One region of the Actinosynnema sp. NPDC091369 genome, then DNA from elsewhere that is predicted to be linked to it. Evidence: predicted binding sites of a transcription regulator. Region 1 holds the regulator's gene; the other holds the start of a gene.
What was found. Region 1 encodes HspR, which represses chaperone genes until heat shock. Its sites were predicted from a motif close to ANNTTGAGTNNNNNNNACTCAANNT; they were not measured.
Positions count from the first base shown of each region.

Region 2: the regulator HspR is predicted to act here: its motif matches at 6,896-6,920, upstream of lon (endopeptidase La).

Region 1 is NZ_JBIVUG010000001.1:1,223,667-1,233,364, reverse strand. Features, by position in the region: gene ACIQMJ_RS06055 (FAD-binding oxidoreductase) at 148-1,251, shown strand; gene ACIQMJ_RS06050 (alpha/beta fold hydrolase) at 1,312-1,989, opposite strand; gene ACIQMJ_RS06045 (heat shock protein transcriptional repressor HspR) at 2,196-2,624, opposite strand; gene dnaJ (molecular chaperone DnaJ) at 2,621-3,790, opposite strand; gene grpE (nucleotide exchange factor GrpE) at 3,809-4,498, opposite strand; gene dnaK (molecular chaperone DnaK) at 4,495-6,348, opposite strand; gene ACIQMJ_RS06025 (DUF4097 family beta strand repeat-containing protein) at 6,601-7,389, opposite strand; gene ACIQMJ_RS06020 (hypothetical protein) at 7,528-8,097, opposite strand; gene ACIQMJ_RS06015 (TetR/AcrR family transcriptional regulator) at 8,121-8,654, opposite strand; gene ACIQMJ_RS06010 (DMT family transporter) at 8,641-8,973, opposite strand; gene ACIQMJ_RS06005 ((Fe-S)-binding protein) at 9,114-9,698, shown strand, end outside.
Region 2 is NZ_JBIVUG010000003.1:539,391-549,088, reverse strand. Features, by position in the region: gene ACIQMJ_RS15125 (patatin-like phospholipase domain-containing protein) at 1-1,677, opposite strand, end outside; gene ACIQMJ_RS15120 (CatB-related O-acetyltransferase) at 1,883-2,533, opposite strand; gene ACIQMJ_RS15115 (TetR/AcrR family transcriptional regulator) at 2,609-3,190, shown strand; gene ACIQMJ_RS15110 (MBL fold metallo-hydrolase) at 3,200-4,117, opposite strand; gene ACIQMJ_RS15105 (LysR family transcriptional regulator) at 4,211-5,152, shown strand; gene ACIQMJ_RS15100 (serine hydrolase) at 5,149-6,012, shown strand; gene ACIQMJ_RS15095 (SAM-dependent methyltransferase) at 5,978-6,778, opposite strand; gene lon (endopeptidase La) at 6,932-9,292, shown strand; gene ACIQMJ_RS15085 (PstS family phosphate ABC transporter substrate-binding protein) at 9,409-9,698, opposite strand, start outside.

The DNA of each region.
Region 1 (9,698 bases):
GTCGGGGATGGAAGCTTGACGAGGACGTAGCGCCCTTGCTGGCGCCGCCAGAAACGTGGAGACTGCGCCCGGACCATGACTGCGAACGCCGTGTTGAGCCCCATCCCGAGCCCGCCACACCGCGAACCCCCTCCTGGTGTCACCGCCATGGTGCGGATGATCAGGGAGAGCTTCGCGGTGGTGGAGCCGCGCGCCGAAGAGGTAGCCAAGTTCTTCTACGGCATGCTCTTCAGCCTCGCGCCGGCGACCCGTGAGATGTTCCCCGTGAACATGGAGGTCCAGCGCAGCCGACTGCTGCGCGCCCTGGTCCACGTCGTGCAGATGGTGGACAGACCCGACGACCTCATCCCGTTCCTGCGGCAGCTGGGGCGCGACCACCGCAAGTTCGGCGTGGTGAACGTGCACTACGAGTCCGTCGGCACGGCGCTGCTCGCGGCGGTGAAGAAGTTCGCCGGGCCCGCGTGGACGCCGAAGGTCGAGATGGCCTGGGCCGAGGCGTACACGATCATGGCGCGGGCGATGCAGGAGGCGGCGGCGGCCGACGACGGCCCGGCCTACTGGCACGCGACCGTGCTGGAGCACCAGCGGGTGAGCTGGGACCTGGCGGTCGTGCGGTTGCAGCCGGACCACCCGGTCGGGTACCGGGCGGGGCAGTACGTGAGCGTCGAGACGCCGCAGCGCGCTCGGCTGTGGCGGTACTACTCGCCCGCGAACGCGCCGCGTGACGACGGCATCATCGAGTTCCACATCCGTTCGGTCGAGGGCGGGTGGGTCAGCCGGTCGATCGTCGGGCACACCCAACGGGGTGACGTGTGGCGCATCGGGCCGCCGATGGGGCGGCTGAGCGTCGACCGGAAGTCCGGGCGGGACGTGCTGATGGTCGCCGGCGGGACCGGGGTCGCGCCGATGCACGCGATCATCGACGAGATGGCGCAGTGGGGCGAGAACCCGCGGGTGCACCTGTTCATGGGTGGGCGCAGCCGCGAGGACCTGTACGACCTGGACAACCTGCAGCGGTTCGCGATGACCAACCCGTGGCTGACCGTCGTGCCGGTGCTGGAGTCGGACCCCGGTGCGCGCGGGGTCGAGCAGGGCACGCTGGCCGACGTGGTCACGCGCTACGGGGCGTGGGAGGACCGGGACGTGCTGGTGTGCGGCTCGCCGTCCATGATCCGGGCGACCGTGTCCCGCATGCTGGTCGCCGGCACCCCGCTGGACCGGATCAAGTACGACCCGTTCACCCTGGACTGACCCGCTAACCGAAACTTTCTCACGTTCGCCGATCCCACGTGCGCGTGACGTTCGCCCACGTCACGGCCGCCCGGGCCGCACCGCCCCCAGCACGGCCGCCAGCGTGTCCGGACGGCTGGTCTGCGGGCAGTGGCCGCCGTCGACCTCGATCGCGTCGACCCCGAGCCGTTCGCGCGCCGCCCGCCGCATCCACGACGGCCGCAACGTCCGGTCGTCGCGCGGCAGCACGTAGGTCGACGGCAGGTCCGGCAGCTCGTGCACCTCGCGGTACGTCGCCGCGGGGTAGAACAGGCGCACCGTCCGCAGCCCCGCCCGCACGCCCGCCAGGTCGCAGTCGTGGAACAGGAAGTACGCCGCCACCACCGGGTCCGCGGTGGGCGGCTCGGTGAGGGACCGCCACTCCGGGTTGAACATCTCGCCGGAGTCGACCGCCAGCTCGTCGGCCAGCGACACGGGCCCGGGGATCATCGCGGCCACCCAGACCAGGTGCGACGCGGCGACGGCCCGCGCGATGGCGGGCATTAGCAGGCCCGCGCCGGAGTGGCCCACCAGGACCGGGGCCAGCGCGTCGCCCGCCTGGGCGCGGACGATCGCGGCGTAGTCGACGGCGCGCAGTTCGGGGCGGTCCGTCGGCAGGTCCACGGCGACGGTGCGGTGGCCGCGTTGGCGGAGCAGGTCCTCCACCGGGCGCCACGACGCCGGCGACTGGGTGGTGCCGTGCACGAAGACGTAGTCCACGGCGTCCAGTCTGGCCCGGGTCGGGCCGGACGGCGTGGGCTGTGCGGCGGCAAGGTCGGCCGACCAGTCGAGCCGCGCAGTCGACCGGGGCAGTCAAGCGGTGGCGGACGGGGTGGTGGTCGCGGGGTGCCTCGTTCTAACCGAGGGACGGTAACAGTGTTTCCGTACATTTCCGCGCCATGTTCACCCCATTGGGCGACTCGGTTTCAGCGTCTGGAGTTCGGCTTCCAGACGACCAGCGCGGTCTCGTGGCGCACGGGGACCAGGTCGCGGCGGTACGAGGCGTGCACGGAGGCGGCGGCGTGTTCGGCGGCGGCCATGGCGGAGGCCAGTTGTTCGGTCAGTTCCTGCACCTTGGCGCGCAGGGCGCCGACCTCGTTCTCCAGCTCGATGATCCGCTTGATGCCCGCGAGGTTCACGCCCTCCTCCTGCGAGAGGCGTTGCACCTCGCGCAGCAGCACGATGTCGCGCATCGAGTACCGGCGCCCGCCGCCGGACGTGCGGCCCGGCGACACCAGGCCCAACCGGTCGTAGGCGCGGAGGGTCTGCGCGTGCAGACCCGACAGCTGGGCCGCCACGGAGATGACGAAGAACGGGGTGTCCTCGTCGGTGCCGGGCGGGAACGGGAAGCTCACACCGACCTCTTCTCCAACAGGGCGTTGAGCTCCGCGCGCGGGTCGTGCTTCGCCGTCACCGACGCGTAGTTCTCCAACGCCTCCCTGGCTGCGGCATCCATGTTGTTCGGCACCGCCACGGTCAGCGTGATCAGCAGGTCGCCGACCTGGCCGTCACGCCGGGCGATGCCCTTGCCCTTCGCCCTGAGCACACGGCCGCTGGCCGTGCCCGCGGGCACCTTCAAGGTCACCTTGCCCTCCAGCGTGGGCACGGTCAACGTGGTGCCCAGCGCCAGCTCGGGGAAGGTCACCGGCACGGTCACGGTCAGGTCGTTGCCCGACCGGCCGAAGATCGGGTGCGGGTTGACGTGCACGCGCACGAACAGGTCGCCCGCGGGCCCGTTGTTGCGGCCCGGCTCGCCCTGGCCGGCCAGCCTGATCCGCTGGCCGTCGTCCACGCCCGCCGGGATGCGGATGGTCAGCGTCCGGGTCTTCGTGCTCACGCCGTCGCCCTCGCACTCCGGGCACGGGTCGTCCACGATCCGGCCGGTGCCGCGGCAGTCCGCGCACGGCTCGGAGAACGCGAACGCGCCCTGGCTGCGGGTCACCAGGCCGGCGCCGTTGCAGTTCGGGCAGGTCCGCGGCGACGTGCCGGGACGCGCGCCGGAACCCGCGCACGTGCCGCAGGTCGCCGGGCTGGACAGGCGCATGGGCACGGTCGCGCCCTTGACGGCCTCGGTGAAGTCGATCCGGACGTCGGTCTCGACGTCCTCGCCGCGGCGCGGCCTGGTGGCCGAAGCGGACGTGCCGCCCCGGCGGTTGAACAGGCCGCCGAGCAGGTCGCCGAGCCCGCCCATGCCGCCGGGCTGCGCGCCCTGGCGGCCGAACAGGTCGCCGACGTCGAACCCGCCGCCGCCCGTGCCGAAGCCGCCGGGGAACCCGCCGCCCCCGGAGAAGAGGCGGCGGGCCTCGTCGTACTGCTTGCGCTTCGCGGTGTCCGACAGCACGCCGTACGCCTCGGACACCGCCTTGAACCGCGCCTCGGCCTTGGCGTCACCGGGGTTGGCGTCGGGGTGCAGTTCCCGCGCCAACTTCCGGTACGCCTTCTTGATCTCGTCGGCCGAGGCGTCGGAGGTGACGCCCAGCTCGCGGTAGAAGTCCTTCTCGATCCAGTCGCGAGCGCTCAACGGACGCCGCCCCCTCTCTCAGTCCTGCTGCTCTTCGACCGGCTTGTCGGCGGCCTCGTCGACGACCGGCTGCCCGGCGGCCGGTTCGTGGTCGGTCACGGCGACCAGCGCGGGCCGCAGCACGCGCTCGCCGAACCGGTAGCCGCGGCGGAGCACGGCGGTGACGGTCGGCCCGCTGACGTCCGGCGAGGTGCCGTGCTGCACGGCCTCGTGGACGGACGGGTCGAACTCCTCGCCCTCGTGCCCGAACGGCTCCAGCCCGGTGCCGTGCAGGGCGCCGACCAGCTTGTCGGCCACCGCCTTGAACGCGCCGGTGAGGTCGCCGTGCGCGCCGGCCCGCTCGATGTCGTCGAGCACGCCCAGCAGCTCGCCCGCCACCTGCGCCTTGGCCGTGGTGATCACCAGTTCCCGGTCGCGCTCGACGCGCTTGCGGTAGTTGGCGTACTCCGCGGTCAGCCGCTGGAGGTCGGCGGTCCGCTCGTCGAGCTGGGCCTTCAGCTCGACGGACGGGTCGACGGACACGGCCTGCGCCTCTTCGGGCGCCTCGGGTGCGGCGTGCTTGCCGCCGGTCTCGGGCTCGGCCGGCGCTTCGGCCGACGACGCCTCGGCGTTCTCGTCGGCCGGGGCCTGGCGCACCTCACCCGTCTCCGGGTCGACGCGCCTGCGGTCGCGCACCACCACGTGGGGCTGTTCCTCGGACTGGGTCACTTCTTCTCGTCCTCGTCGACGATCTCCGCGTCCACCACGTCGTCGGCCTTGGGGGCGTCACCGGCGGCCGTGCCACCGGCGGCACCCGCGGCGTCGGCCGTGGGGGCGGAGTTGGCGTACAGGGACTGGCCGATGGCCTGGGACTCCGTGGCGAGCTTCTCCACGGCGGCGCGGATCTTGGCGATGTCCTCGCCCTTGAGCGCCTCGGTGGTCTCGGCGACGGCCGCGGTGACCTTCTCCTTGACCTCGGCCGGGATCTTGTCCTCGTTCTCCTTGAGGACCTTCTCCGTCTGGTAGACCAGCGTCTCGGCCTGGTTGCGGACCTCGGCCTCGTCGCGGCGGCGCTTGTCCTCCTCGGCGTGCGCCTCGGCGTCCTTGATCATCCGCTCGATGTCGTCCTTCGGCAGCGCGGAGCCGCCGGTGATCGTCATCCGCTGCTCCTTGCCCGTGCCCATGTCCTTGGCGGACACGTGCACGATGCCGTTCGCGTCGATGTCGAAGGTGACCTCGATCTGCGGGACGCCGCGCGGGGCCGGGGGCAGGCCGGTCAGCTCGAACATGCCGAGCTTCTTGTTGTCCCGGGCGAACTCGCGCTCGCCCTGGAACACCTGGATCTGCACGGACGGCTGGTTGTCGTCGGCGGTGGTGAAGATCTCGGAGCGCTTGGTCGGGATCGTCGTGTTGCGCTCGATGAGCTTGGTCATCACGCCGCCCTTGGTCTCGATGCCCAAAGACAGCGGGGTGACGTCGAGCAGCAGGACGTCCTTGACCTCGCCCTTCAGCACACCGGCCTGCAGCGCCGCGCCGACCGCGACGACCTCGTCCGGGTTCACGCCCTTGTTCGGCTCACGGCCGCCGGTGAGCTCCTTGACCAGCTCGGCCACCGCGGGCATGCGGGTGGAACCGCCGACCAGCACGACGTGGTCGATGTCGCCGACGCTGATGCCGGCGTCCTTGATCACGTTGTTGAACGGCGCGCGGGTGCGCTCCAGCAGGTCGTTGGTGATGCGCTGGAACTCGGCGCGCGACAGCGTCTCGTCCATGAACAGCGGGTTCTTGTCCGCGTCCACGGTGATGTAGGGCAGGTTGATGGAGGCGTTGTTCGAGCTGGACAGCTCGATCTTGGCCTTCTCGGCGGCCTCGCGGATGCGCTGCAACGCCATCTTGTCCTTGGTCAGGTCGATGCCGTTGCTCTGCTTGAACCGCTCGACCAGCCAGTCCACGATCCGCTGGTCCCAGTCGTCGCCGCCGAGGTGGTTGTCACCGGAGGTCGCCTTGACCTCGACGACGCCCTCGGCGAGCTCCAGCAGCGAGACGTCGAACGTGCCGCCACCGAGGTCGAAGACCAGGATGGTCTGCTCCTTGTCGCCCTTGTCCAGGCCGTAGGCCAGGGCGGCGGAGGTCGGCTCGTTGACGATGCGCAGCACGTTGAGGCCCGCGATCTGGCCGGCCTCCTTGGTGGCCTGCCGCTGGGCGTCCTCGAAGTAGGCGGGGACGGTGATCACCGCGTCGGTGATCTCCTCGCCCAGGTAGGCTTCGGCGTCGCGCTTGAGCTTCATCAGCACGCGCGCGCTGATCTCCTGCGGCGTGTACTGCTTGCCGTCGATGTCGGCGGTCTTCCAGTCCGTGCCGATGTGGCGCTTGACGGACCGGATCGTCCGGTCGACGTTGGTCACCGCCTGGTTCTTGGCGGGCTGACCGGTGAGCACCTCGCCGTTCTTGGCGAAGGCCACGATGGACGGGGTGGTGCGCGACCCCTCGGAGTTGGCGATCACCGTCGGCTCGCCACCCTCGAGAACCGCGACGACGGAGTTGGTCGTCCCCAGGTCGATGCCGACCGCTCGCGCCATTGGATTCCTCCTGGTAGTGCGTCTGTGAGAGCCCCGCGTTGAGCGGTACCGGCTCAAGTTTAGCCGGCCCGGTCGGACTTGAGTCCACCCGGCTCAATCTTTCTGCCTGTCCAACGGACGGGCCGGTCCCGGTGTTCCCGTGAGGGGGTGATCCGGGACACCCGGGCCGCCCCGTGACGCGCGTCGGCCCCGGTCGGGTGACGCACGGGGCGTCACCCGACCGGGGCCGACGAGGGGGGGAGCGCCGCTTGGCTAGGCGGCCGTCCGCACGGTGATGTCGCCGCTGCTCGAGCGCAGGGTGAGCACGTCCGCGGCGTTCGGGTCGCTCTTGACCTTGATGTCCTTGTCGCCGCTGCCGGTGTCCACGTCGATCTTGTAGGCGCCCTCCGGCACGTCCACGGTCACGCTGCCGCTGCCGACCTCGGCCCGCACGGAGTTGACCGCGGTGAGCCGCACGGCGACGTCGCCGGAGGTGCTGTCGATGGTCACCGACCCGCCCATGCCGGTCAGCTTGGAGCTGCCGGAGCCGACCTTGCCGGTGAACTCGCCGCCCACGTCGGACACGGTCAGGTCGCCCGAGCTGTTGTCCACGCGCACCACGCCCGCCACGTCGCGGATCGTCGTGTCGCCGGAGCCGACCTCGACCTCGACGCTCGCGACGCTCTCGAGCCGCACGGAGCCGGACGTGTTCTCGCCGGTGATCCGGACGTCCTTGGACGGGACGGTGACCTCGTAGTCCACCGAGCAGCGGCTGCCGCAGCCGTCCAGGACCAGGGTGGTGCCCTCCACGCGGTGGGACGCGCCGCCGGGCTTCTCGGCGTCCTTGGGGTACTCGACGTGCCGGCGGACCTGGGTCTCGGTGGCGCCTTCCTTGCTGCGCACCACCACGTCGCCCGAGCCGTTCTGCAGCCGCACCTCGGTCACCTGGTCGGTCACCGAGTGCTGGTCGTCGAAGCCGTTCTGCACCAGTCGCACGCACGACGACAGCGCCAGTGCGGCGGCCACCGCCACCCCGGCCACCAACGCGATCCGCTTAACCACCGCTGCCCCCTCGGACGTCAAGGTCTGTCGACGTTCAAGTTAGGCGTACCCGGTGGCCCGTCCCACCAGGAAGACCCCCGACCGGATACGGGGGCTGTCCCTACCCCCGCGGTCAGCGATCCGTCAGCGGGAGTCAGGTCAGGCCAGGGACTCGACGACGGCGCGCAGGGCGGGCGCGGAGCGGGCCGGGTCGACCAGGAAGCGCTGCGAGGCGATGACGTGCGTCTCGGTCATCCGCTCCCACACCAGGCCCTGCACCGGCACCTCGGTGATCACCAGCCGGAACGGCCGCACGTACCGCCCGATCCGGCCCTCGACGCCGCGCACGACCTCGCCGATCGGCAACGCGCCCCGTGACGTCACGTACCGGTGGTCGTACTCGGCCGCCGCCGGGGTCAGCGCCAGCACCGCCGCCCGCAGCGCGGGCCGCACCTGGAGCGACTGGCCGGCCGGGTCAACGGGCGAGCCGCCGGGCAGCTCGGCGCGGGCGTGGTCGAGCACGTCGGCCCACCAGCCGAGCCACTCCTCGGCCGCGCCCGCCCGGTCCACCCCCGGCGGCACGACGACCGGCACCGACGGGTCCAGGCCGGGCAGCTCGGGCACGGTCTCGACCGAGAGCGCGAGCGTGTCCCGGATGAACAGGGCGGTGTTGACCGTCTGATTCGTCCCGTGCGACACCTGCCACGACTCACGACCGGCGAACCTCATGCCACCAGTGTCCCGCGCGAAGGTCATCCGCCGGGCATCAGAAGGGACACGACCGGCTCCAAATCCTCCGCCATTGGGGGGAATTCCGCGATCAGCGCCTGGATCAGCAGCCCGTCGAGGCCCGCGAGGGCCGCCCGGAGCGCCACCGGGTCGCCCGGGCCGGCGACCTCGGCCATGAGCGAGGTCCAGCGCCGCGCGGCCGGGCGCAGCTCCGGGCGGCGTGCCGCCAGCAGGTACAGCTCGTACTCGGCGAGCGTGCGCCCCCGGTGCTCGCCGGCGGCGTCCGCGATGAACCGGGCCACGGCCGCGGGCGTCAGGGGCACCTCGCGGAAGCTCGCGGCCATCCCGTCGGCCGACCAGGTGAGCGTGGCGATCAGCAGGTCGTCCAGGGTCGCGTAGTAGTAAGTGGTCGACGTCGTGGGCACGCCCGCCTCACGGGCCACGGACCGGTGGCTGACGCCCGCCACGCCGTCCCGCTCCACGACCCGCAGCGTGGCTTCCAGGATCGCCCGCCGACGCCGGTCGCCGCGGGCCCGGCGGCCGTCAGGCGGCGGCACCGCTGCCGACCTCGATGGCCACCACGCCCGCGATCACGAGCAGCAGCCCGACCACCATCGTGGCGTTCAGCGGCTCCTCGAAGACCAGCACGCCGATGCTCGCGACCGCAGCGATCCCGAAGGCGCACCAGATCGCGTACGCCACGCCGATCGGCATGCCCAGTTGCAGCACCTTGCTCAGCGCGCCGAACGCGACGAGGTACCCCACGACGACCACGACCGAGGGGATCGGCTTGGAGAAGCCCTCGGACAGCTTGAGGAACACGGTGGCGGTGACCTCGCCGATGATCGCCACGGCCGGCACCAGGTACACGAGCACGGTCCCGCCCTCAGAAAGTTGAACGTTTGTTCCACTAGTCTACCGACCGTATGCGATCTGCCACGTCCAAGTGGTTACCGGCCAGTAATCGGGCGTAGGCTGCCCAGCCAGGAGAACGGACGAGAAAGGCCGCCACCACAATGGGAGCCCTCCAGCTCACCCTCGGCGCCATCGGCGTCGCCGTCAGCGTGTTCGCCTGGGGTCTGTTCGTCGCCGGTGTCATGCGGATGATCAAGATCATCCGCCTCGGCCAGCCCGACGCGACCCGCAACGGGCCGTTCGTGCCACGCCTGCGCACGTTGATCGTGGAGTTCGTCGCGCACACCCGGATGGCCAAGTTCCGCAAGGTCGCGCCCTGGCACTGGATGGTGATGTGGGGCTTCCTGATCGGCTCCGCGGTGCTGTTCGAAGCCTACGGCGAGGTGTTCGACCCCGGCTTCCACTGGCCGGTCATCGGCACCTGGTCGCTGTGGCTGCTGCTGGTCGAGCTGCTCGGCATCGGCACGGTGGTCGGCGGCGTCGCGCTCGCGATCATCCGCCAGCTCAACCACCCGCGCCGCGCCGACCGCGTGTCCCGGTTCGCGGGCTCGGACTTCAAGTCCGCCTACTTCGTCGAAGCGGTCGTGATCATCGAGGGCCTCGGCATCCTCGGCGTGAAGGCGTTCAAGCAGGCATCCGGTCTGGAGGACCCGCCGCTGTGGACGTCGTTCGTCACCGCGCCGCTG
Region 2 (9,698 bases), on a different contig from region 1:
GCGCATGGCCAGCCGCATCCGGATCCAGCGGTAGCGGTCGGTCTTGGTGGCGTCGTCCTCGGTGAACCGGGTGCGCAGCAGGCGGCCGGCCTCGGCGCCGCGCTCGGCCAGGGCGAGGATCGTCTCGGGGCGCATGAACAGGTTCGTGCCGCCTTCCAGCGCGCCGATGCGCACGTGCGCGATCCGACCCCGGTAGCCCGGCAGCGCCGACTGCATGGTGTCGCGCCAGTCCAGCATCGTGTTCAGGATGGCCGACGCGAACTGCTGCGCCAGGCCGATGCCGCGCCAGGGCGTGCCGGCGGTGGAGGCGTCCTGCTCGGGCAGCCACACGTCCCGGTCGTCGCCGGGAGGGTAGGACTGGAGGCTCAGCCCGAACGTCGGCCAGCGCGGCAGCAGGTGGTCGAAGAAGTGGATCGGGAAGTTGCTCGTGATGCCGCCGTCGGAGAACCAGTGCACCCGCGGCTCCGGTTCGGCCCGCACCAGCGGCACCGCGGCGATCAGGCCGGGCAGCGGCATGCTCATCCGCACGGCCAGGGCCACCGGCAGGTTCTCCGGCAGCACGTGGACGGCCTCGTCCGGGTGCAGCGGGCAGTGGTGCGCGGTGGCGTCGTGGCCGAGCTTGTCCACGGTGCGCTGCGGCAGCACGGTCCGCAGGCACGTGCGGCAGAACAGCCACTCGGCGCGCGGTGCGGTGAACGGCAGGCGGTAGGGGCGGCCCTCGGACAGGTCCGTCGTCATCAGGACCAGGTTCGTGGTCAGGTCGCCGAACGTGAGGTCGGTCGCGCCGGACAGCTCGTCCAGCACGTCGGCGACCCAGTCGCTCAGCGGCGGCACGCCGGTCGACGCGGGCACGCCGCAGCGCCGGTCCCAGAAGTTCGGCCGGACCCCGCCGGTGCCGGGCACGAGTCCGAAGTGGATGGTGGTCGCCATCCGGTCGAGGAACCGCTTGGCACCCAGGCCGCAGGTGACCGCGACCGCGCTGACGAACGCGAACCCGAGCACCAGCCACCACACCGCCGCCGTGGCCGCGCTCGCCAGGCTCGGCGCCGTCCACCGGGTGCTCAGGGCGACCGGGACCAGCGGGAGCACCAGCAGCAGCGCGGTGCCGACGCGGCGCAACCACGCGTCCCGGCCCCTCGGCAGGACCCTCAGCACGATCCCCGGCACGGCGACCAGCGCGACGACGGTCAGGCCGACGAGCACCCACGTCGGCGTCGAGCCCCACTCCACCGCGAGGAACCACAGAATGGGGCCGACGAGCCACAACGCCAGCGCCAACGCGAGGAATGCCCTGGCCCGCCACCCGATCGCGCTGATCAGCGCCAGCAGCAGGCAGGTGAGCGGGCTGCGGCCGGTGGAGTCGCGGCGCTGCATGGAGGCCGCCACGATCCGGTACAGCTTGCGGGTGTGCTCGCTGGGTTGGAAGAGCTGCGCCAGCCGCCACCCGGGCGCGGCGAACCAGTCCACGACCTCCTTCAGCTTGCGGAAGCCGCCCTGGTCACGCCCCTTCTCCGCGGCGGCGGTGAACGCGGCCCCGATCGCCCCGGCCGACGCCCCGCCCAACGACCGGAACCGGTAGTGCTCGGCCAGCTCCACCACGGCCCACGGGTAGACCACCCCACTGGCCGTCCCACCCCGCATGGTCAGGTCGCAGTACCGGTTGAAGTCCTCGGCCATGGCGAACCTCCCACCACCATGATCCCCCGCGACGTGCCGGCGTGGCGCTGGACCAATCGGCTTCTCCCGCGTGAGTCGAACGCTCACGTCCCGCGTGTCGAACGTCCAGGACCCTTGAATTCCACGTTCAGGACCCCCATGCGGGGACCTGAACGTCGAACTCGGGGGTCCTGAGCGTTCGACACGCGGGGCCTGGGGGTTCGACTCACGGGGTGGGGAGGTGTGAGCGGGCGATGTGGTCGATCTCGGCCGGGGTGCCGGACATGATGGTGCGGACGTGCTCGGTGATCAGGTCGATCGGCCAGTCCCACCACCTGGCGCGCAGCAGCAGGGCCACGTCCTCGTCGCCGAACCGCTGCTTCACCGGCCGCGCGGGGTTGCCGCCCACCACCGCGTAAGGCGGCACGTCGGACGTCACGACCGCGCCGGTGGCGATGATCGCGCCGTCGCCGATCGTGACGCCCGGCATGACGAGCGAGTTGTAGCCGAACCAGACGTCGTTGCCGACCACCGTGTCGCCGCGCGTCCCCATGGTCGTGATCAGGTCCATCGTCCGCTCGGCCCACGTGCCGCCGAAAATCGTGAACGGGAACGTGGACACGCCGGTGGTGAGGTGGTTCGCGCCGGCCATGATGAACGTCGTGCCGGTCGCCAGCGCGCAGAACCTGCCGATGACCAGCTTCTCCGCGCCGTACCCGTAGAGCACGTTGCGGGTCTCGAACTCCAGCGCGTGCTCCGGGTCGTCGTAGTACGTGTACTCGCCGACCTCGATCTTCGGCGACGTCACCAGTGGCTTGAGCTGGACGACGCGGTCGGCGTGCGGCAGCGGGTGGAGGACGGTGGGGTCGGGGATCAACGCAGAAGGCTCCTAACGCGACTCGTGTTGCGTTAGAGTGGCACACCCGATCCCTTAACGCAACAGGAGTTGCATTTGACGTCCCGACCCGGCGGGCGCTCGGCACGCGTCCGCGAAGCCGTCCTCCGCGCCGTGCACGCCGAGCTGGTCGAACGCGGCTACCCCGGCCTCACGGTGGAGCAGGTCGCCGAACGCGCCGGCGTGCACAAGACCACCGTCTACCGCCGCTGGGGCTCGGTCGACGTGCTCATCGCCGACGCGCTCGACCACACCCGCGAGACCGAGTGGCCCGTCCCCGACACCGGCACCGTCGAAGGCGACCTGATCGCCATCGCCACCGAGGTCGCGGACACCTTCGCCGACCCCGCCCGCCACCCCCTGCCGGTCGCGATCGTCGTCGCCGCCCTCCAGTCACCCCGCGCGCAGGAAGCGAAGCGCGCCTTCTACGCCGCCCGGCACGCCGAAGCGGCCAAGGTCGTCACCCGCGCCGTCGACCGGGGCGAACTGCCACCGCACACCGACCCGGTCGAACTGATCCGCCTGACCTGCGCCCCGCTGTACCACCGGGTCTTCATCACGGGCGAACCGGTCGACCGCGCCACCGCCGAACGCGCCGCCCTCACCGCCCTCACCGCCGCCCGCGCCGGTCTGCTCTGACGGGCCGGCTCACAGCTCGTACCAGCGCAGGAGCTCCGGGTCGAGCACGCGGGCCGCCAGGCCGATCCGCCGTGCCGCCTCGGTCAGCTCGGCCGCCGCGGCGGGGTTGCCGCGCGGGGGCAGGGCGGGGTCGTCCAGCTGGGTCACCATGTCGTCGTGGTGGCTGGGGATCAGCAGCTTGGGCCGGGTCGCCCGCAAGGCCCGCGCGGTGTAGTCGAAGACGTTGGCGTGGCCGCTCATGCCGAGCACGAGGACGTCCGGCCGCAGCCCGGCGATCTCCCGCTCGACGTAGTTGGCCGTGCCCGACAGGAACAGCACCGAGAAGTCCCCGGCGGTCACCAGGTAGGCCAGCGAGCCGCCTTCCACCAGGTCGCTGATGGTGGTCGGCGGGGACGGCGGCGCGGTCAGGCTGCCCGGCGCGAAGTAGCCGTACGAGCCGAACTGGCTGTGCAGGCTGCGGAACACCTGGACGGTGAAGCCGTGGAAGTCCAGGTGCTCGCCGCCGGACGCCACGATGACGTCGTCCCCCGGCACGCCCTGCGCCGTCAGCAGGTGCCGGTGGGTCTCCGTGCCGATCACCCGCGATCCGTGCTTCTGCACCACGTACGGGATCTCCAGCAGGTGGTCGTAGTGCCCGTGCGTGGCCAGCACGAGCTCCGGCCGCTCGCCGAGGTGCCGGTCCACCAGCTCCTCGCGCACCGCCAACGGGTAGTCGGGGATGAACTTCCCGTCCTCGTCGAACACCGGCAACCGGCTCAGGTACGGGTCGATCAACACCCGCCGGCCGCCGACCACCAGCTCCCACCCGGCCACGCCCAGCCAGCGCAGGCCCACCCCGCTGCGCCCCGACGCGAACGCCACCCCCGGCAGCCCGGCACCCGCCACCGCGACGGCCGCCGACCCGATCAACACCTGTCGTCTGCTCACGCACATGCCACCAACAAGACCAGCGCCCGACCGCACGTGTCCAAGTCCGATATCGCCACAACTGCGATATCCGAACGACTATCATCGCAGCTCGTGGACCTCCTGCGCCACCTGCGGTACTTCCTGGCCGTGGCCGAGGAGCTGCACTTCGGCCGGGCCGCGGCTCGGCTGCACATGTCCCAGCCGCCGCTGTCGCAGAGCATCCAACGCCTGGAACGCGAGCTAGGCGTGCGCCTGTTCGACCGCGACGCCCGGCACGTCGCCCTGACCGACGCGGGACGGCAGATCCTCGCTGAAGCCCGAGCCCTGCTCTCCGGCGAGGACCGGCTGCGCGCGCTGGCCGGCCGGTTCCGGCACGGCGAGGCCGGGTCGCTGCGCGCGGGCGTGCCACCGGACCTCGGCGGACGGGCGGTGGCCGCGCTGCTGCCCGCGTTCCGCCGCCGCAGCCCCGTCGAGCTCAAGCTGCGCGAGATCGGCACCGCCGAGCAGCTGCGCGCGCTGGCCGACCGGAGCCTGGACGTCGGCGTGCTGCGGTTCCCGTTCGACGTCTCGTGGCTCACCCTCGGCCCGGTGCTGACCAGCCCGCTGGGCGTCCTGCTGCCGCGCGACCACCCGCTGACCGCCGCGCCGGAGGTCCGGTTGGCCGACCTGAACGGCCTGGCGCTCGTGCTGTTCCCCCGCGCCACCGCGCCCGCGTTGCACGACGAGGTGCTGACCACGTGCGCCCGGCACGGCTACACGCCCGCCGAGGTCCACCAGGCGGGCAACCCCGAGTTCGCGCTGGGCCTGGTCCTGGCGGGCGGCGCGGTGGCGTTGCACGACGGCGTCGCACCACCGCCGGACGCGGTCTGGCGGCCGTTGCGCGGCGCTCCCCTGCTCTGGCGCACCTCGGCCGCCTGGCCGCGCGGCCGGCAGACCCCGGCCGTCACCGCCTTCTCCGACGCCGTCACGGAAGTCCTGACCGCGCAGGGGATGCGCCACGCCGAGGGCACGCTGCCGCGCTATCCCCGCCCGGCCGCGGAGTACCTGTCGTGACCGCCGCACGGGTGCGCGCCGCGTTCGCCGACGCGGGCGTCACCGGCAAGCTCCACGCCGTCGACCTCGACCACCCGGCCCACGAGCTGTCCGTCGGCGCGGACGACCCCGTCGTGCTGGCCAGCGTCTTCAAGATCCCCCTGCTGGTCGCCCTGCACCACAGCGACCACGACCTGACCCGCCGCATCACCCTCGACCACGACCGCAGCACCGGCCCCACCGGCATCGGGGGCATGCTCGACCCGGTCACGATGTCCCTGCGCGATCTGGCCTACCTGGCCGTCACCGTCTCCGACAACGCCGCCGCGGACGCCCTGGTCGACCTGATCGGCTTCGACGCGATCAACGACGCCCTCGACCGGCTCGACCTGCACCGCACGCTGGTCGTCCACCGGGCGCGGGACTTCATGCGCGCCCTGGCCGAGGACGCCGCGCCCGACGAACCGCCGGCCGCGTTCACCGACCCCGTCGTCCTGTCCCGGCTGCGGGCGCTGGACCCCGCTCACACCAACCGCGGCACCGCGCGCGACCTGACCACCCTCCTGCGCCACGTGTGGCGGCACGACGACTGCGCGCCGATCCGCCACGCCATGGCGCGCCAGGTCTGGCCGCACCGCCTGGCGTCCGGCTTCCCGTTCGACGACGTGCGCGTGGCGGGCAAGACGGGCACCCTGCCGACGATCCGCAACGAGGTCGGCGTGGTCGAGTACCCCGACGGCGGCCGTTACGCGGTGGCCGTCTTCACCCGCAGCGCGAGCACCGCCTTCACCCTGCCCCGAGCGGACGCGGTGATCGGCACGGCCGCCAGGCTGGCGGTCGAACACCTCAGGCTTTCCGGCCGACCCCCGCGTACGCGGTGATGTAGGCGTCGTCCGAGTCCGGCCGCCACTCGCTCAGCGGCACCACACCGGGCTCCACGACGTCCAAGCCGGTGAAGAACGCCGCGACCTCCGCGCCCGTGCGCAGCACCAGCGGGCTGTCCGTGCGGCGGTAGATGGCGTTGACCTGCTCACCGCTCTCCCGCCCCTCCTGCGACACGCCGTCCCAGGTCGCGTGGGAGATGGCCACGTGGCTGCCCGGCGCGAGCACGTCCCGGTACCGGGCGATCGCCGCGTGCGGGTCGTCCGAATCGGGCACGAAGTGCAGCACGGCGACCATCAGCAACCCGATCGGCCGGTCGAAGTCGAGCACGGACCGGACCTCCTCGTTGCCCAGCACCGAGTCCGGGTCGCGCAGGTCCGCCTGGATCGCGCTGGCCAGCGGGTTGTTCGCCAACAGCGCCGTGCTGTGCGCGACGGCCACCGGCTCGACGTCCGCGTACACCACCCGGGCACCGGGGTTGGTCTGCTGGGCGATCTCGTGCACGTTGCCGACGGTCGGGATGCCCGACCCGAGGTCCAGGAACTGGTCGATGCCCTGGGACAGCAGGTACCGCACGGCCCGCCGCAGGAACGACCGGTTGGCCCGGGCCGCGCCGGACATGCCGGGGAAGATCTGCTCGACCGACTTGGCCGCCTCGCGGTCGACCGCGAAGTTGTGCGAGCCGCCCAGGAAGTAGTCGTACATCCGGGCCGCGCTCGGCCGGTCCAGGTCCACCGAGGACGGGACCCAGCTCGCCTGCTCCATGCGCCATCTCCTCGTGAGTCGACCGCGTGATCGTGTCCGCGCCGCAAACCGGGCACAACCCCCGAATGGACGCTCGCTCTGGGCGAACACCTACCGGAAACAATCCCGGGCTCACCTTGGTTGAGCCAGTCAGACTCAACTTTGGAGGGACTCATGGGCGAGACGTTGGTGCTGCCGGTGCTGCCGCTGGACGACGTGGTCGTGCTGCCGGGCATGGTCGTGCCGATCCGGATCAGCGGCTCGGACGCCACCGCCGAGGCCCGCGCCGCGATCGAAGCCGCGACGGCCGCGGGCGGCCAGTCGAAGGTCCTGCTGGTGCCCCGGCTGGACGGCAAGTACGCGAAGGTGGGCACGCTGGCGCTGATCGAGCAGGTCGGCAGGCTGTCCGGCGGCGAGCGCGCGGCCGTCGTGCGCGGCACGGAGCGGGTCCGCATCGGCACCGGCACCACGGGCCCCGGCGCGGCCCTGTGGGTCGAGGCCACCATCACCGACGAAGCACCGGTCGACGACCACACCCGGGAACTGGCCCGCGAGTACCGCGCGCTGGTCACCACGATCCTCCAGCAGCGCGGCGCGTGGCAGGTGGTCGACTCGGTCCAGCAGGTGGACGACCCGTCCGCCCTGGCCGACCTGGCCGGCTACGCCTCGTACCTCAGCGACGAGCAGAAGGTCTGGCTGCTGGAGACCAGCGACGTCACCGAGCGGCTGGAGAAGCTGCTCGAGTGGGGTCGCGAGTACCTGACCGAGCTGGACGTCGCCGAGACCATCCGCAAGGACGTCAAGGAAGGCGTCGAGAAGCAGCAGCGGGAGTTCCTGCTGCGCCAGCAGCTCGCCGCGATCCGCAAGGAGCTGGCCGAGCTCGACGGCAAGCCCGCCACCGAGGAGCAGGACTACCGGGCCCGCGTCGAAGGCGCGGACCTGCCCGACAACGTCCGCAAGGCCGCCCTGGCCGAGGTCGACAAGCTGGAGCGCACCGCCGAGCAGTCACCCGAGGTCGGCTGGATCCGCACCTGGCTGGACACCGTCCTGGACATGCCGTGGAACGAGCGCACCGAGGACGCCTACGACATCGCGGGCGCGCGCGCCGTCCTCGACGCCGACCACGCGGGCCTGGACGACGTCAAGGAGCGCATCACCGAATACCTGGCCGTGCGGCGCCGCCGCGCCGACCGCGGCCTCGGCGTCGTGGGCGGTCGCCGTTCCGGCGCGGTCCTGGCCCTCGTCGGCCCTCCCGGCGTCGGCAAGACCTCCCTGGGCGAGTCGGTCGCCCGCGCCATGGGCCGCAAGTTCGTCCGCGTCGCCCTGGGCGGCGTCCGCGACGAAGCCGAGATCCGCGGCCACCGCCGCACCTACGTGGGCGCGCTGCCGGGCCGGATCGTCCGGGCCATCTCCGAAGCGGGCTCGATGAACCCGGTCGTCCTCCTGGACGAGATCGACAAGGTGGGCGCCGACTACCGGGGCGACCCCACCGCCGCCCTCCTCGAAGTCCTCGACCCGGCCCAGAACCACACGTTCCGCGACCACTACCTCGAAGTCGAGCTGGACCTCTCCGACGTCGTCTTCCTGGCCACCGCGAACGTCCTGGAATCCATCCCGGGCCCCCTGCTGGACCGCATGGAACTGGTCCAGCTCGACGGCTACACGGAGGACGAGAAGGTCACCATCGCCCGCGACCACCTCCTGCCCCGCCAGGTCGAACGAGCCGGCCTGACCACCGACGACGTCACGATCACCGAAGCCTCCCTGCGCAAGCTGGCCGGCGAGTACACCCGCGAGGCCGGCGTCCGCCAACTGGAGCGCTCCCTCGCCCGGATCCTCCGCAAGGTCACCGCCCGCGTCGCCCTCGACCACACCGAACTCCCGGTCGCCGTCGACGTCCCCGACCTCCGCACCTACCTGGGCTCGCCCAAGCACACCCCGGAGTCGGCCGAGCGCACCGCCGTCCCCGGCGTCGCGACCGGCCTGGCGGTCACCGGAGCCGGCGGCGACGTCCTCTTCGTCGAGGCATCCCTGGCCCCCGCCGAAACCGGGGCGCCGGGCGTCACCCTGACCGGCCAACTGGGCGACGTCATGAAGGAATCGGCCCAGATCGCCCTGTCCTACCTGCGCTCCCACGACGACCGCGCCGAAGCGCTGGCCAACCGCAACGTCCACATCCACGTCCCCGCCGGCGCGGTCCCGAAGGACGGCCCCTCCGCCGGCGTCACCATGACCACCGCCCTGGCCTCCCTGCTCTCGGGCCGCCCGGTCCGCTCCGACGTCGCCATGACCGGCGAAGTCTCCCTGACCGGCCGCGTCCTCCCGATCGGCGGCGTCAAGCAGAAACTCCTCGCCGCCCACCGCGCCGGCATCACCACCGTCCTCATCCCCCAACGCAACGAACCCGACCTGGACGACGTCCCCGAATCCGTCCGCACCGAACTGACCGTCCACCTCGTCTCCGACGTCCAACAAGTCCTGAACCTCGCCCTGGAACCAGCCACCACCACCATCTCCACCACCACAGCCGCCTAATCACCCCACCCACAACGCACCCGCAGCCAACTCACAAGGCTCGATGTGACATCGTGCCCGTAAGGGCCCGATGTCACATCGAGCCGGACTCTCCCCCGAGCCGCCTCGCCCCACCCTCACCTCAAATTGCACAGCTCCAACGGCACCCCGCCCGCCGTCCAACACGGCAGGTACCCCGCATCCTTCATCCGCACCCGCGCCCCGTCGTGCTCCCGCACGTACCCCACGAACCGCCCCACCAACGACCCCGCCGCCGGCTCCGACCGCGTGACCAGGTACTCCACCGTCCAGAACGGGTACCCGGCCTCCACCCCCGCCGCCGCGTCGAACACCTTCCCGTCCAACGCCAACGCCGTCAGCGCGTTCGTCTTGCGCGCCTCCGCCACCGAAGGCGCGTCCGCGTACC